Regions from separate parts of the Rhizobium changzhiense genome, predicted to be linked through region 1. Evidence: predicted binding sites of a transcription regulator. Region 1 holds the regulator's gene; each other region holds the start of a gene.
The links. The regulator LexA, encoded in region 1, represses DNA repair genes until DNA is damaged. The targets are predictions, from matches to a motif close to TGTTCNNNNTGTGTTCNG.
Positions count from the first base shown of each region.

Region 2: the regulator LexA is predicted to act here: its motif matches at 2,656-2,673, upstream of G9X68_RS07915 (2'-5' RNA ligase family protein).
Region 3: the regulator LexA is predicted to act here: its motif matches at 1,855-1,872, upstream of G9X68_RS06220 (ATP-dependent helicase).

Region 1 covers NZ_JABFCQ010000002.1:236,205-240,964, reverse strand. The annotation lists gene kdsA (3-deoxy-8-phosphooctulonate synthase) at 1-224, opposite strand, end outside; gene G9X68_RS10595 (VOC family protein) at 221-1,117, opposite strand; gene lexA (transcriptional repressor LexA) at 1,313-2,032, shown strand; gene G9X68_RS10585 (ComEC/Rec2 family competence protein) at 2,013-4,445, opposite strand; gene gltA (citrate synthase) at 4,736-4,760, shown strand, end outside.
Region 2 covers NZ_JABFCQ010000001.1:1,576,396-1,581,155, reverse strand. The annotation lists gene ybaK (Cys-tRNA(Pro) deacylase) at 1-317, opposite strand, end outside; gene G9X68_RS07925 (ArsC family reductase) at 350-700, opposite strand; gene G9X68_RS07920 (M14 family metallopeptidase) at 819-1,880, opposite strand; gene G9X68_RS07915 (2'-5' RNA ligase family protein) at 1,981-2,580, opposite strand; gene G9X68_RS07910 (methylated-DNA--[protein]-cysteine S-methyltransferase) at 2,854-3,417, shown strand; gene G9X68_RS07905 (SDR family oxidoreductase) at 3,504-4,238, opposite strand; gene G9X68_RS07900 (oxidoreductase) at 4,295-4,760, opposite strand, start outside.
Region 3 covers NZ_JABFCQ010000001.1:1,237,023-1,241,782, reverse strand. The annotation lists gene G9X68_RS06220 (ATP-dependent helicase) at 1-1,807, opposite strand, end outside; gene G9X68_RS06215 (hypothetical protein) at 1,915-2,190, opposite strand; gene G9X68_RS06210 (BON domain-containing protein) at 2,368-2,628, shown strand; gene G9X68_RS06205 (hypothetical protein) at 2,744-3,004, shown strand; gene G9X68_RS06200 (DUF982 domain-containing protein) at 3,243-3,485, opposite strand; gene G9X68_RS06195 (DUF4062 domain-containing protein) at 4,328-4,760, shown strand, end outside.

The DNA.
Region 1 (4,760 bases):
GCCGACAGCGAGGTCCGGTTCGCCTTGTCGAAGGAGCTCTTGTAGACGAGGCCGATGCCGAGCTTTCCGCAAAGCTCTTTCAGTGTGCCGGCAACCATGAAGGCGTGGTCGCGGCTCTCCATCTGGCAGGGACCGGCAATCAGCGACAGGCGGCCGGTATTGGAAAAGGTGACCTGGCCTTGGCCTTCGCCGATCCTGACTTCGGAATTCGTATCAGTGCTCATCGTGTTTCCTCGAAGGCGAAGAGCGTGCCCTGCCCGGGCGCGGGCTTCACCAGAATGCGATTGTTCTTGCGCGTGTAAGTCACCCCGTTAGCAGCCAAATGCGCTTCTGTCACGGCAAGATCGGCGACAGTGAAGAGGATTGCCCGGCCGCGTAGGCCGCGATCGGCGGATGAGCCACCAATGTCGAAATAGGCCTCCAGCCCTTCTGGCGTCATCAGGCTGATTTTGGCATTCGATGCCGCGATATTGACGCCGAAACCGGTTTTCTCGACTGCCGATTGCGCCACGGCAAGGCTGACGAAGGCAGCGAAGGCGGCCGGCTCCGGCGTGCAAAGCGCGATCTCGACTATGCCGGTCACACCATTGGCATGTGTTTCAAGCGCGGCGCGGTCGGTCGGCAGCGGATTGACGCGCTCGACGGTGAAAAGCAGGAGATCAGGCGCGCGCAGGTCGGCGGCAAAAGCCAGCTTGAAGCCGGCAATCGTCTCGGAACCGTCCGGCATCGTCATCGGCCGGGTGAACTGCAGCATCTCGCCGGCGCTCGATCCGTTGCCGACGAAATTCTGATGATCGATGCCGGCATCCTTGCTGCCGAAAGCCAGCCCCGAAAGCCCCTCCTCGCCGCAGCGGAAGCGGAAGGCCTGGTTGCGGGCGGTGAAGACGTTGCCTTGCCGCGCCGATGCCTCGCTCTCTTCGACGCTCGCAATCCCGAGCGGCTCCAGATAGGTCTTGTCGGCAAAGAAGACGCAGGCGTTTTCCGTTCCGAAGGGGTGGCGCGCATCGGCGGCAACGGTGAAGCCGAGCTTGCCGAGCCTCTCGCGCGCCAGATCGATATTGACGACCGGCAGCACGATATGATCCAGCGGGTACGGTTTGGCGGAATGCTCGTTCATCATGTCCCTCCTGGAAAGGTCAAGAGATGTGCAGCGCGACCTTCAATACAAGACTTGTGTCCCAATCCGGCGAATGAAAATAAAAATCTCAACGAGTTGGCGCCAAGTTTTACGGAAATTTAGCTACTTGCGGAACACATATGGAACATATAGTGTCTGTTCTGGATTTGTTTCAATCACGAGGTCACAACGTCGATGCTCACGCGCAAACAACAGGAGCTTCTCCTCTTCATTCATGAGCGCATGAAGGAATCCGGCGTTCCGCCATCTTTCGATGAGATGAAGGATGCCCTGGACCTCGCCTCGAAGTCCGGGATTCATCGCTTGATTACAGCGCTCGAGGAGCGCGGCTTCATTCGCCGCCTACCGAACCGCGCCCGCGCGCTTGAGGTCATCAAGCTTCCGGAGGCCTACAGCCCCAGCATCCAGCCCCGGCGCGGCTTTTCGCCGAGCGTGATCGAGGGCAGCCTCGGCAAGCCACAGCCGGTCGCCGCCCCTGCTCCTGCAAAGCCCGTCGCCGACAACGGCAATTCGGTCTCCGTGCCGGTCATGGGCCGAATCGCTGCCGGTGTTCCGATCTCGGCGATCCAGAACAACACCCACGACATCGTCGTTCCGGCCGACATGCTCGGCTCCGGTGAACATTACGCGCTGGAGGTCAAGGGCGATTCGATGATCGACGCCGGCATCTTCGACGGCGACACCGTGATCATCCGCAACGGCAGCACTGCAAGTCCCGGTGATATCGTCGTTGCCCTCGTCGATGACGAGGAAGCGACGCTGAAGCGCTTCCGCCGCAAGGGCGCCTCGATCGCGCTGGAGGCCGCCAACCCGGCGTACGAGACCCGGATCTTCGGGCCGGACCGTGTCAAGGTACAGGGCAAACTCGTCGGCCTCATTCGCCGCTATCACTGACATTGGCCAGTCCGGTTTCGGTAAAACTATTGCTGCGCCAGTCATAGGCGCGATGGCGCATCCATGGCCGCGACAATGCATCGAATGCGGTTGCGACCTCCGGGCCGGCGTCCGTGAAGCGCAACTCGATGGAACCGCTCCTGCGCAGCGTCTCACCGGTGAAGAGCGTCGCACCTGAGCGGCAGCTGTTGAAGCGAAGGCGGACCGACGTCACGACGATATCGGCCGCGTCGCATGCCGGACCGAGATAGGCGGCATTGTCGATGACGGTTACCACCTGACCATTGCCAAGCCTTGATGTGCACCAGGCCTTCTTGACGCAGGAAAAGCGGTTTGCGTCACCGCCCGATGCGGCGGCCCGCATCGCGGTCCTTGCTTCGTTCTGCTGATCGCGGGAAAGCCTGACGCGGCGATCTTCTCCCTCCGGCGGGATAGCAGGACCGTCCAGCATCTTCGGCGGATCATGCTTCGGCAGGACCAGCGCTCTCTGCCACTGGTCGAAGATGAAATCCGGCGGTCTTTCACGGTTGGAAGCCATTGCCGCCGCCTCGACGATTGCGACGAGACTACCATCCTCCGAAATCACCAGATCCGGCGGCCGGGGAACCGGCAGAAGCAGCAGGATGAGCGTTGCGACCCCGATAATCGATGTGCCGATATGGCGCAACCGGGTGCGGAGCAGCGTCAGCAGCAGAAAGCCTGCCACGGCGACGGTGAAATACCAGGCGGGCAAACGGCCGACGTCGATATTGCCATCCCAGCCGGACACCGTCTTGGCGACCGCGATCACCAGATCGAGGCCGAATCCGACGATCTTCCAGGCCCAAACATCCAAGCCGAAAGGCATGAGCAGCATTGCCAGCAAGCCGGCCGGCATGATGATGAAGGAGATGATCGGTATTGTCGCGAGATTTGCCGGCAGGCCGTAGGCGGTCAGGCGATGAAAATGCTCGATCGAAAACAGCGCGGTGGAAAAACCGCCGATCAACGAGGTCAGGAAGACGCCGCCGAAGAAGCCCGCAACGGTAACGAAGGGCCTGATGATCGGCAGCTTCAGGAAAGCGTTTTCGCGGACCCGCCGATCCTTCCAAAGCTGATAGCCAGAGACCAGCGCCAATGTGGCGGCAAAAGACATCTGGAAGCTCGGACCCAAGACCTCGGACGGCGAAATGACAATGATGACAAGCGCGGAGAGAGCGACATTGCGTAGGCTGATCGACGGCCGGTCGAAGAAGACGGCGATCAACATAATGGCCATCATGATGAAAGCGCGTTCGGCAGAGACCGCAAAGCCGGAGATCAGGAAATAGGCGGTGACGGTGATGAGCGCGCCGGCGGCGGCGATCTTCTTCGTCGGATAGGCCTCGGCGACACCGGGAAAGAAGCTGAGCAGCATCCGCAAGCCGACGAAGAAGATTCCGGCCGACAGCGCCATGTTGAGACCGGAGATGGCGATGATATGCGCCAGACCGGACTGGCGCAGCGCTTCCGTCGTCGCATCCGAGATGGCGCGCCGCTCGTCCGTCACCAGAGCAGCGGCAAAAGCGCCGGTGTCGCCGGGCAGGATCGACCTTATGCGGTCGCCGATACCGCTGCGCAGCCGGTAGAGCCATTCCAGCAGCGCTTCGGTCGTCGATCTGGCCGCCTGCGGACCTGCCTGCACATCGACCTTCGTCGGCGCACCGTAGAAGAAGCCGTTGGCGCCGATGCCATCGAAATAGGCACCGAAGGAGAAGTCGTTGAGCCCGGGAAGCGCTGGGCCTGCCGGCGGCGTCAGCCGCGCTCTGCCAGTGATGATATCGCCGATCTCGAAGGCCACGTCCGCGCCGCGGGCGATTGCGGTGATGCGGTCCGGCGGCCGCTTCACCTGTGGCGCCTCAGTGCCGGTAACGGCAAGAATGTAGCGCCACCGCCCGCGACCATCACCTTCGCGCCGCTCGACACGGCCGGTCACCGTCGTCGTCACGGCGGAATCGAGGATCACGGTGGAAGCCCGCTGGCTCTCGAACTGCGCCGTGACCATGCCGCAGGCCACGAGTGAAAGCGCCAGCAGCGTTGCCCGCACTGCCGCCCGGCTGCGGCCGGCGATGAGAACCGCCACGGTCAGCGCCAACAGGCAGAGCAGTGATGCAACGAGAGGAAAATCCGATGCCGCGAGAAACCAGCCGGCTGACCCGGCGCCGAGGAAGACCGGCGAAAACAGCAGCAGGCGGCCATGGTCTACCTCCTCGCCCAGCATGCGCATGCCGGCACGCAGCAATTGCGAGGCTGCGGCCGGCAGCCGGTGGCGCAATGGTGTCTCCGACTGCGTCCTTGTCGCTCGCGTCACCACGACAGGTGGTGAAAAACTGGAGGAGTCGGCAGGGCCTTCGCCCGCTTCCGGCCGCAATTCGACTGTCGTCAACTCCTGCATGAACCGCCCAAGCCCGGCTGCGAAGGCGGCCAGAATGCAACCTCCAATCAAATCCGGCAAGCATAATCGATTGAAATATGAGGGAAAATCGCGAGCGCCAAAAGACCAGTCGAATCATCGGCTTCCGATATGCATGCGGCTCATCGCTGCAGTGCCTAAAAGGTGATACCGCAATGCACAAAATGCCATCACGGTAACTTGGCATTAGCTTCGCGATCATATAGCTATCGGTGAGGACGCTTAACCCCTATGGCGCTTTTATGGCGCCACCGCCATTTCGGAGGATCAGCATGACGGATCAAAGCGCTACAATAA
Region 2 (4,760 bases), on a different contig from region 1:
AACGGGCTGATGCCGCCGACATGGTAGCCCGTCAGCCGCTCGGCATCGGCAGGCTTCATCATATGGGCCGATTTACCGTGAAAGGCGCTGGCAAGCTTCTTCATGCTGACTTCGCGGTCCGACGGCACGACGACGCAGACCGGTTCGCCGTCCACCTCCGCCATCAGCGTCTTCAGCACCCTATGCGGCGCCTCGCCGAGTGCTTCGGCCGCCTGCAGCCCGACGCGCTCGGCATTGGGGTCGTAGTCATAGGAGTGAACGGTGAAGGCGACGCCCGCCTGCGAAAGAACCTGTGTCGCGCGCGTGGTCTTGGACATTTCTTTCCCTCGTGAGTTCACCCGGCCGCCTGTCAGCTTCTGAATGTTCCGGCGTAAATCTCCGGCTTGAAGCCGACCAGCAATTTCCCCTCCGCCTCCAGCACCGGCCGCTTGATCATCGACGGCTGCTCGAGCATCAGCTGGATTGCCTTCTCCCGGGTCAGATTCTCGCGGTCGGCATCGGGCAGTTTGCGGAAGGTGGTGCCGGCGCGGTTGAGGACGGTATCGAGGCCGGCCTGGTCGACCCAGGCTTCGAGATGGGCGCGGTCGATACCGAGCGCCTTGTAATCATGAAACTCATAGGCGACGCTGTGTTCTTCCAGCCAGCTGCGGGCCTTCTTCATCGTGTCGCAATTCTTGATGCCATAGATGGTGACGGCCATGCCCGATCGATCTCCCTGTGATGGCAGCGAGATAACATGCACGAAGGCCGGCGCAAACGCTGTGCGACGTTTTATCCCCGAGCGCGTCGATAATCGCAGCAGGACAAACCGGCCCCGCTCAATTCTCCAGCGTGCCGGCTTTGCGGGAAGCCTTGCTGGGTTCGTCGCAGGCGATCTTCATCAGGTCGCCGCGCCGCCGCACCAGCCGGTCGGAGGTCCGGGTCAGGATCAGCCCGTCCTGTGGCGCGGTGAGCTCGATGCTGCCGCCCGGCTGCCCCGGCCGGGTGACGATCGTTACCAGAAGGTCACCTTCCGCAATCCTCTCGCCAATATCGCGATGGAAAAGCACGGCGCCGCCTTGTGGCGTGCGGATGATCTCGACATTGTCGAGCGGCACGGCCGGACCGGAAAATGCCGTTGCCGCCGGTTTTTCGTCGCCAACGATCCCGCGTGCCGCTAGGAAGCGCCAGAGCCCGTCCGCATCCGATTTCGCCAGTACCGGATCGACGTCGCGCTTGCCGCGCAGCTCGACGGTGACGGAGAGTTTGCCGGGCAGCCGGGGGCGGCGTTCGCCTGGAACTTCATATTTCCAGGCAAAACCGACGGCCTCCTCGAAGGCCGAGCTTTCGCCATCCGAAAGCAGCACGGCCTCCATCTCGAGTGCAGCGGCAAGATCGGCCGCCTCCGGCCAGAAGGCCTCGTCGATATAGGCATATTGCAGGGATTCGTCGTCGCAATGCAGGTCGAGCACGAGATCGGCCCCAAGCGCCATATGCAGCAGCTGCCGCTTTAATCTGTCGGTAGCCGGGTAATCATCGAGATCCTCGATCAGCGTCGCGCGATCGACAATGGAGATCAGCGGAAAATCCCGGTTGAAATTGGTGCGTGAACCCAAGTCGAAACGACCCTGCAGCTCGCCGAAATGCGATTGAGCCGCACCGATCGGATTGGCCTGCGGCACGATGGTGATGTTGCCGGCAATCGCGCCTTGGCTTTCCGCCTGCCGCAGCCTTTCGCAGAGGAAATGCAGCAGCACCGTTCCCGGCAGCTCGCCGGCATGCAGTGCCGCTTGGATATAGGTCTTCGGCGCCTTCGGATCGCGGCCTTTAAAGCGCAGCACCGGCAACCGCCACTCCGTTCCCGGCGTATCTCCAGGGATGATGATCTCTGAAACGTCCATGCTGATTTCGCTCCCCGTTTGCACCGATGCCGGAACAGGCTTCGAAGCTTTATGCGCGGAAATCAGGCAAGCGCAAGCCGAGATCCGCGGACGCGTTGCCTCAGCTGAGTAGCGGCCAGCGATCGATGATGCGATGTTCGGTTTTTCCGAGAACACTGTGGATGAGCAGGAATTCGGACGCCGTCCATGAAACCGGTGTGTCGAGCCTCGTCGGCGGCACGGCCTTGCGGTCGTAGAGCAGTGTCATGTGCGGCTTGAAATTGCGGCCGATATTGTGCGGAAATCCGGCATTGTGCATGCTGACGCCGAGTTGGACGCGCAGTCGGGTGAGCGGTTTCCGTCCGCCTTCGCCGCAAAGCACAAGCGCTCGGGCCTGCGGGAATCGCATGACCCGATCGAAGCTCATTGCGATCGGGGCACTCTCGACTGTGGCGCCGGCCTGTAGCGCTGCGAAGACCACATCCTCCGGCAGCCTCGCATAGTCGCCGACCCAGATGATCGTTACATGCAATGTCGTCAGCCGCGGCTCGCCGAAAAGGGAGAAGGCTCGACAATAGTCATGGGCGATCGACGCCGCCTGCTGCTCGATGGCGTCAGGAGGATAGAGGGCGAAGAAAAGTCGATGTTCAGCATCGTGATTCTTGCCCGGCCGTCCGCGCCCTTTTTTGTCGTCTCCGAAGTCGAGGAGCATCTGGTTCATAGAATTTCAGGCGTCATGCCCCACCTCGTCGTCTCCAAAAAGCAAAGCAGGCTATTGCCGAAAGAACGGAAAATCAAGAACAAAAAGAGAACATAATCCCCCAATATGCTGGCCGTCGAACTAATCAGATCCATCACCTCCGGGGTCCGGATGGAGTGTATGTTTCCTGGGGACCGCGATCTTTCCCGAAAGCCCGGCGCGCGCAAGAAACGGGTTGAAACAGCGGCCGTCCCATACGATTTTGGTGGTAATCGAAAACGCGGAGGCTGTGTCATGGGCCAGACCATAGACCACTATCTCATCTTCGAAACCGCGGGCGGTTTCTGCGGCATCGCCTGGAGCGATGCCGGCATCACCCGCTTCCAACTACCGACCAAATCAGCGGAAGCGACCGAACGGCTGCTGCTGCGCCGCCTGCCGGACGCCGAAGCCGGCGCGCCGACGCTTGCTGTGCTGGAAACGGTCGCGGCCGTGAAGCGCTACTTCCAGGGCGAGGAGACGGATTTTTCCGGCGTCGAAGTCGATCTTGCCGGCCAGGATGCCTTCTTCCGGGATATTTATGCGGCGGCAAGGCGTATCGGCTGGGGCCGCACCACCACTTACGGCGCGCTGGCCAAGGAGCTTGGCGTCGGGCCGGAAGCCGCTCGCGACGTCGGCCAGGCGATGGCGAAGAACCCGGTCGCATTGATCATTCCCTGCCACCGGGTGCTTGCGGCCGGCGGCAAGATCGGCGGTTTCTCCGCTCCCGGCGGTTCGTCATCGAAGGCCCGCATGCTGGAGCTCGAGGGAGTCAACCTCGCACCGCCGCCGCCTGCCCAGCAGTCGCTGGGTTTTTAGGCGGCGGAGGCTTTTCGTTTCCGCAATTCCCGACGCAAAAACGCTCTACACTTTTGCTGGAATTGCGTTGGCAAAGTCTCAGCCACTCAATGCGGGCTGGCAGTCGGCCGGATGATGATCTCGCTGACATCGACGTCATCAGGCTGGCTGATGGCGTAGAGGATCGAATTGGCGATGGCCTCGGGGCTGATCGTGATCGCCCTGAAAGCCTTCATGGCATCGCGCGCCGTCGGATCGGTGATGGTGTCGGCCAGTTCCGATGTCGTCGTGCCGGGAGAGATGACGGTCACGCGGATATGATCGGTCTCCTGCCGCAATCCGTCCGAGATCGCCCGCACCGCAAATTTCGTCGCGCAATAGACGGCCGCCGTCGGCGAGACGCTGTGGCCACCGATCGAAGACAGGTTGATGATCTGCCCTGATCCCTGTGCCTTCATGATCGGAAGCGCTGCCGCGATGCCGTAGAGAACGCCCTTGATGTTGACGTCGACCATCCGGTCCCACTCGTCGACCTTGAGAGCCTCGAGCGGCGAGAGCGGCATGACGCCGGCATTGTTGACGATGACATCCAGCCGGCCGAATTCCGACCTGGCAAAGCCCGCGAAAGCCTCCACCTGGGAACGGTCGGTGACGTCAAGCTGTCGCAGGCGCACCGTCCCGCCCTTTGCGGCGATTTCGCCGGCGAGTTCCTCCAGGCGCTCGGTGCGGCGTGCGCCGATCACGATATGGGCGCCTGCGGCAGCCAGTACCTTTGCCGCAGCCTCTCCGATGCCGCTGCTGGCGCCTGTGATGGCAATGACTTTTCCTTTGATATCAGACATTTCAAGCTCCATTTCTACGCCGCTCGCCTGGCGATGCGGCTGAGGGTTTTTGGTGGTCAGGTGGGAAAATCCGCGCTGAGCGTCGTCTCCGCCCAGGCATCGAAGTTTGCGCGCAGCGCATCGAGCCGTTCGCGGGCGATCTTCAGGGCGGGTGCGCCGAGCAGCAGGCGCAGCGGCGGCGCGTCCGCTTCGAACGCCGATATGATCGCGGTGGCCGCGCGCGTGGGATCGCCCGGCTGGTTGCCGGAGATCGAGCGGGTGGCCTGGCGTCGCTTGCCGGATGTTTCGGCATAGTCTTCGATGATCGTGCTGGATTCGACCATCGACCGGCCGGCCCAATCCGTGCGGAAGGCGCCGGGTTCGAGGATCGTCATATCGATGCCGAGCGGTTTGACCTCATGCGAAAGCGATTCCGACAAGGCTTCGACCGCGAACTTGGTGGCGTGGTAGTAGCCGGTTGCGGCAAAAGCGACGAGCCCGCCGAGCGAGGAGACGTTGAAGATATGCCCTTGCCGGCGTCGG
Region 3 (4,760 bases), on a different contig from region 1:
GCCGGCGTTCCTCTTCGATTTCGGCGGTGGTGCCGACGGCGAGGTCGCTCGGTATGCATCCGTCGACGACATTCAGCATGAAGACCCTCGTCCATTCCTGGCCCTTGGCGGAATGGATGGTGGACAGGATGAGATAGTCTTCGTCGAGAAGCGGTACGCCCGCCTGGTCGCTGGTCGCATCCGGCGGATCGAGGGTGAGCTCGGTAAGAAAGCGCTCGCGTGAGGCATAACCGCTAGCGATCTGCTCGAGCTGCAACAAGTCGGCCTGTCGCGTCGCGGCATCCTCGTGCAGCCGTTCGAGATGCGGCGCGTACCATTCCCGTGCCAGGCCGATCTCTGCCGGCCAGCCGGCCTTGCCGGTCTTCAGCTCCTGCAGCATCGAAACGAACGTTGTCCAGTCCTCGCCGGAGCGCGGTGGCGCCGGCATGGCGCCAAGAGCAGTAATCGGGTTGGCATCCTCGGCCATCAGGTCGAGCGTCTTCTGCGCCGTCGACGGCCCGACGCCTGGCAGGATCTGCATCAGCCGGAAGCCCGCCACACGGTCGCGGGGGTTTTGCGCGAAGCGAAGGGCGGCCAGCATGTCCTTCACATGCGCGCTGTCGAGAAACTTCAGCCCGCCGAACTTGACGAAGGGAATGTTCCGCCGGGTCAGCTCGACTTCCAGCGGCCCGCTGTGATGCGAGGCACGGAAGAGCACGGCCTGCTGTTTGAGCGTGAGGCCTTCCTCGCGGTTGTCGAGCACCATGTCGGTGATGTAGCGCGCCTGCTCGGCCTCATCGCGCACCGTGACGAGGCGCGGCCGCTCGGACGATTGCCGCTCGGTCCAGAGGTTCTTGGTGAAGCGCTCCGAGGCGAGGTCGATGACGGCGTTGGCGGCGGCGAGGATCGGCTGCGTCGAGCGGTAGTTACGGTCGAGCGTGACGATATTGGCGGCCGGGCTGAAGGCGGCGGGAAAATCGAGGATGTTGCGCACCGTCGCGGCACGGAAGGAATAGATCGACTGGGCATCGTCGCCGACGACGGTCAACCCCTGGCCTTGGGGCTTCAGCGCCAGCAGGATCGAGGCCTGCAACCGGTTGGTGTCCTGATATTCGTCGACCAGCACATGGTCGAAACGGCTGCCGATATCCTCGGCAATCATTTCTTCGCCAACCATCTGCGCCCAGTAGAGCAGCAGATCGTCGTAATCGAGCACGTTCTGGCTCTGCTTGGCCTCGACATAACAGGCGAAAAGTTCGCGCAGCTGTTTCTCCCACGTCGCGCACCAGGGAAAGACGTCGCGCAATACGAGGTCGAGCGCGGTTTCCGAATTCACCGCCCTGGAATAGATGGCAAGGCAGGTGCCTTTTGTGGGAAAACGGCTTTCCGTCTTCGAGAAACCAAGGTCGTGCCGGATCAGGTTCATCAGATCGGCACTGTCTTCGCGGTCGTGGATGGTAAACCCAGGATCCAGACCGATCTGCTCCGCATAATCGCGCAGCAGCCGGGCACCGATGCCGTGGAAGGTGCCGGACCAGGAAAGCGCATCCGCCATCACGCCGGCATTCGAACCAAGCACATCGCGGCAGATGCGCTCGACACGCCGCGCCATCTCGGCGGCTGCCCGGCGCGAGAAGGTCATCAGCAGGATGCGGCGGGGATCGGCGCCCTTGACGATGAGATGGGCGACACGATGCGCCAAGGTATTCGTCTTGCCGGAGCCGGCGCCGGCAATGACCAGCAGCGGCCCGGCAATATGGTTGCCGTCGATGAGCGTGCCGTGCTCGACGGCCATGCGCTGCTGCGGATTGAGCTTTTCGAGATACATCCAGCCGTCCGGTCGGGCTCCCGCAGAATCACTGGGGAAAGATTAGATGTTCCTTGAATGTTCGCGATTGCCGCCTCTGTCAAGCGATCTGGCGCGCAAGCAACATCTCAGTCGGGGAAATCCGGGCCGATCTCGCGCCGCACCAGCTTCAGGCTGCGGTCGGCCTGAAGGATATAGGTTTCCTCCACGCGCTGTCCCGTCCCGTTGTAGAACTGGTTGTAGACGGCGCTGCCGACCGGCGACTTGCTGAGCTTCGTTCGCGGCTGGCCGCCATAGGTGATGCTGCCGGGAATGGGATCCAGCGCCGGGCTATCGGCCGAGGAACAGCCGGCAAGCCCGGCAAACAATCCTCCGGCAAACAAGGCAGGCAGAAGCGCTTTCATCGTCATCATCCCTCTTTCGACTGCAGCCAGATATGGAAGCGGCGGCACCTTTCGCCAAGGGTAGCCCATGCCACCGCACAGGTATCGCTGTCGAGCAGGCTCTTCTTTTCCGGGGGACGCAACGAATGCGTCGCTGCGGCGTTAACAGACATCAACCAACATCAGGAAACGTTCACGGTGCTCGGCTTTCCAGCATTCACGGGGCATGGCGAGCCCGGCCGGCAGGGCCACAGCGATGCCGCGACGCGCGCCTCGGTGGAGAGCACCCTTCATGCGGCCGCCGATATCGAAGCCGGCGAAATCACCGTCAGCATATCGGGCTCCTATGTCATCCTCGAAGGTTTCGTGCGGCGGCGGGGCGACGTCGAGCGGGCGATCGAGATCGCCGAGGGCGTCGTCGGGCGAGGCTATGTGCGTGCTCGCCTGCTGCGACGCTGAAGTCTTGAGAATGGGATGCTGCGCCGGTCTGGACGTTCATGTCTTTGCAACGCATGAAGGGAACCAAAACGCCCTCCCGCGGGTTGAAAGGCGGACCTAAACGCTGGAGAACCTCATGCAGTCGCTTCTTCGCATCTCTGCAATGACCGTGATAACAGGCGGTGTCTTTGCCGGCTCCGCCAATGCCTCGCTGGAAACCGGCACGAATTATTCCGCTTTGCCGAAGGACCAGATCGCCCTCAACGAATATACCGGGGCCGTCGCCTGCACACCGGTAGAGCCTCACTATCTCCCCTCCTTCATCCGCGCCTCGGATGGCACGATCATCGGTGTCGGCTATATCGAAGTGGAGAATGAGGGCGGCGCGGACTGCTGAGGCGTCCGCTTTGCTCGGACGAGGCTCGCCTGCGTTGCCGCAGAGGTGACGAGCCTCTAACCATCATCATGATGGCTGGTCGTCTTCTATTGATGCACCTGTACCAGGCGCAACGCCCTTTGCACCGAAACCCGGCACGCGCTTGTTGCAGGGTTAAACCAAAACTAAAGCATTGTCCTGTTCCGGCACGCTTGCGCGCCCAGAAGGCGAAAATCGCCCGAAATTCCTTGCCGAAGTGCTAATGCAGCTTCAGCTTCGCCTCTTCGGCGGCCGCCAGAAACTCGGCTCTTGCTTCTTCCACGCTCTTGCGCCCATCGAGCGCTGCCCGGCAGGCGCTGCGGGCCTTGATATAACGAAGCCCGCGCACATTCGGCCAGAGATCCGCCAGGCACTTCAGCGCATCGAACGGACCATTGACCGTTCGCGCATCGGCACCTTCGAAACCGACCTTGACCGGACTGTTCCATCTTTCAGTTGCCATCGATGCTCCTCCACGATTTTCGACAGAAACGAAGTGCAGCATCTCCCAGTTCCTCCGGGGAGACTTTGCGATAGTTAATACTCTAGCGTGATTTTTGCCGTCAGCAATGGTGGAATGCATTGCGGCTGGTGAGGCGAATTGTCTGCTTGTGAGATTCACGGAGCGACCGGGCTGGCGCGGCATCATCGCTACCATACTCACGAAGCTGAGGGCTCCTTAGGTCGAAATCTGATCCAGGCTGCTTTTCTCTGCGGGGCCTTGGTAATGCCGGTCCTCGCCCGCGGGGCAGAGCTGTCTGCTGAAGACGCTCTCCTGACGCGTCTCTCCATTGAAACCGTCCCAAGACTGCAACGGGAACATTTGCGGGCTAATCTTAGGGGGAAGGGACGCTGATCGATCTCGCTGGCGACTTCTGGTCAATGAATTTTGACCAGTGGTATATCGAAGGCATGGCCGACGGAACGCCTTCATGGCTTCGCTCGCGAGGTGAAAAGGCGGCGGTGACCAGAGAATCGATTGAACAGTGGCAGTTATCCCCGTTCATACCTTACTATCTCGAAGTAACGGAAATTCCTGATTGCGCTGACAGCACGGTGCTGCTTCCCACTTGTCGCTAACCTCATGTCGCGAGCCATCGCATGGCCTAGGGCTATCGGCAAGGTTCGATACATCGCCCTGCGCAGCTAACGATATTGATTCAACTCAATTTCCGCTTTCCGGTCCTGAATAGCACGTTACTTCGGGTCGTTGACAGCGCGTTAGCGATAGGCAACCCTCCTCCCCCTGACCTTAAGTCGATTACACGCCCCTCCCTCTCCTCCGCTGCATAAACGAGACGCACAATGGATGTCAGGTACCAGGTATTTGTAAGCTCAACCTTCGCCGACTTGGAGGCCGAGCGGCAAAACGTTATTCGCACCCTAATGGAGATGGATTGCATCCCGGCAGGCATGGAGCTTTTTCCGGCGATCGACGACGAGCAGTGGGAGTTTATCAAGAAAATAATCGACGATTGCGATTACTACATCCTGATTATGGGCGGACGATACGGATCAGTTACAGCGGACGGCATCAGTTTTACTGAAAAGGAGTATGACTATGCCCTCTCGAAGAACATTAAGGTCATCTGTCTTCTGCATGGAGACCCCAATAGCATTCCGGTCGGCAAAACAGACGCCAGTCCTGAACTTGCGGCGAAGCTAAAAGCTTTTCGGGATCGTGTCAGCGCAGGCAGACTGGTGCGCTTCTGGAAGTCTGCCGAGGAACTTCCAGGCA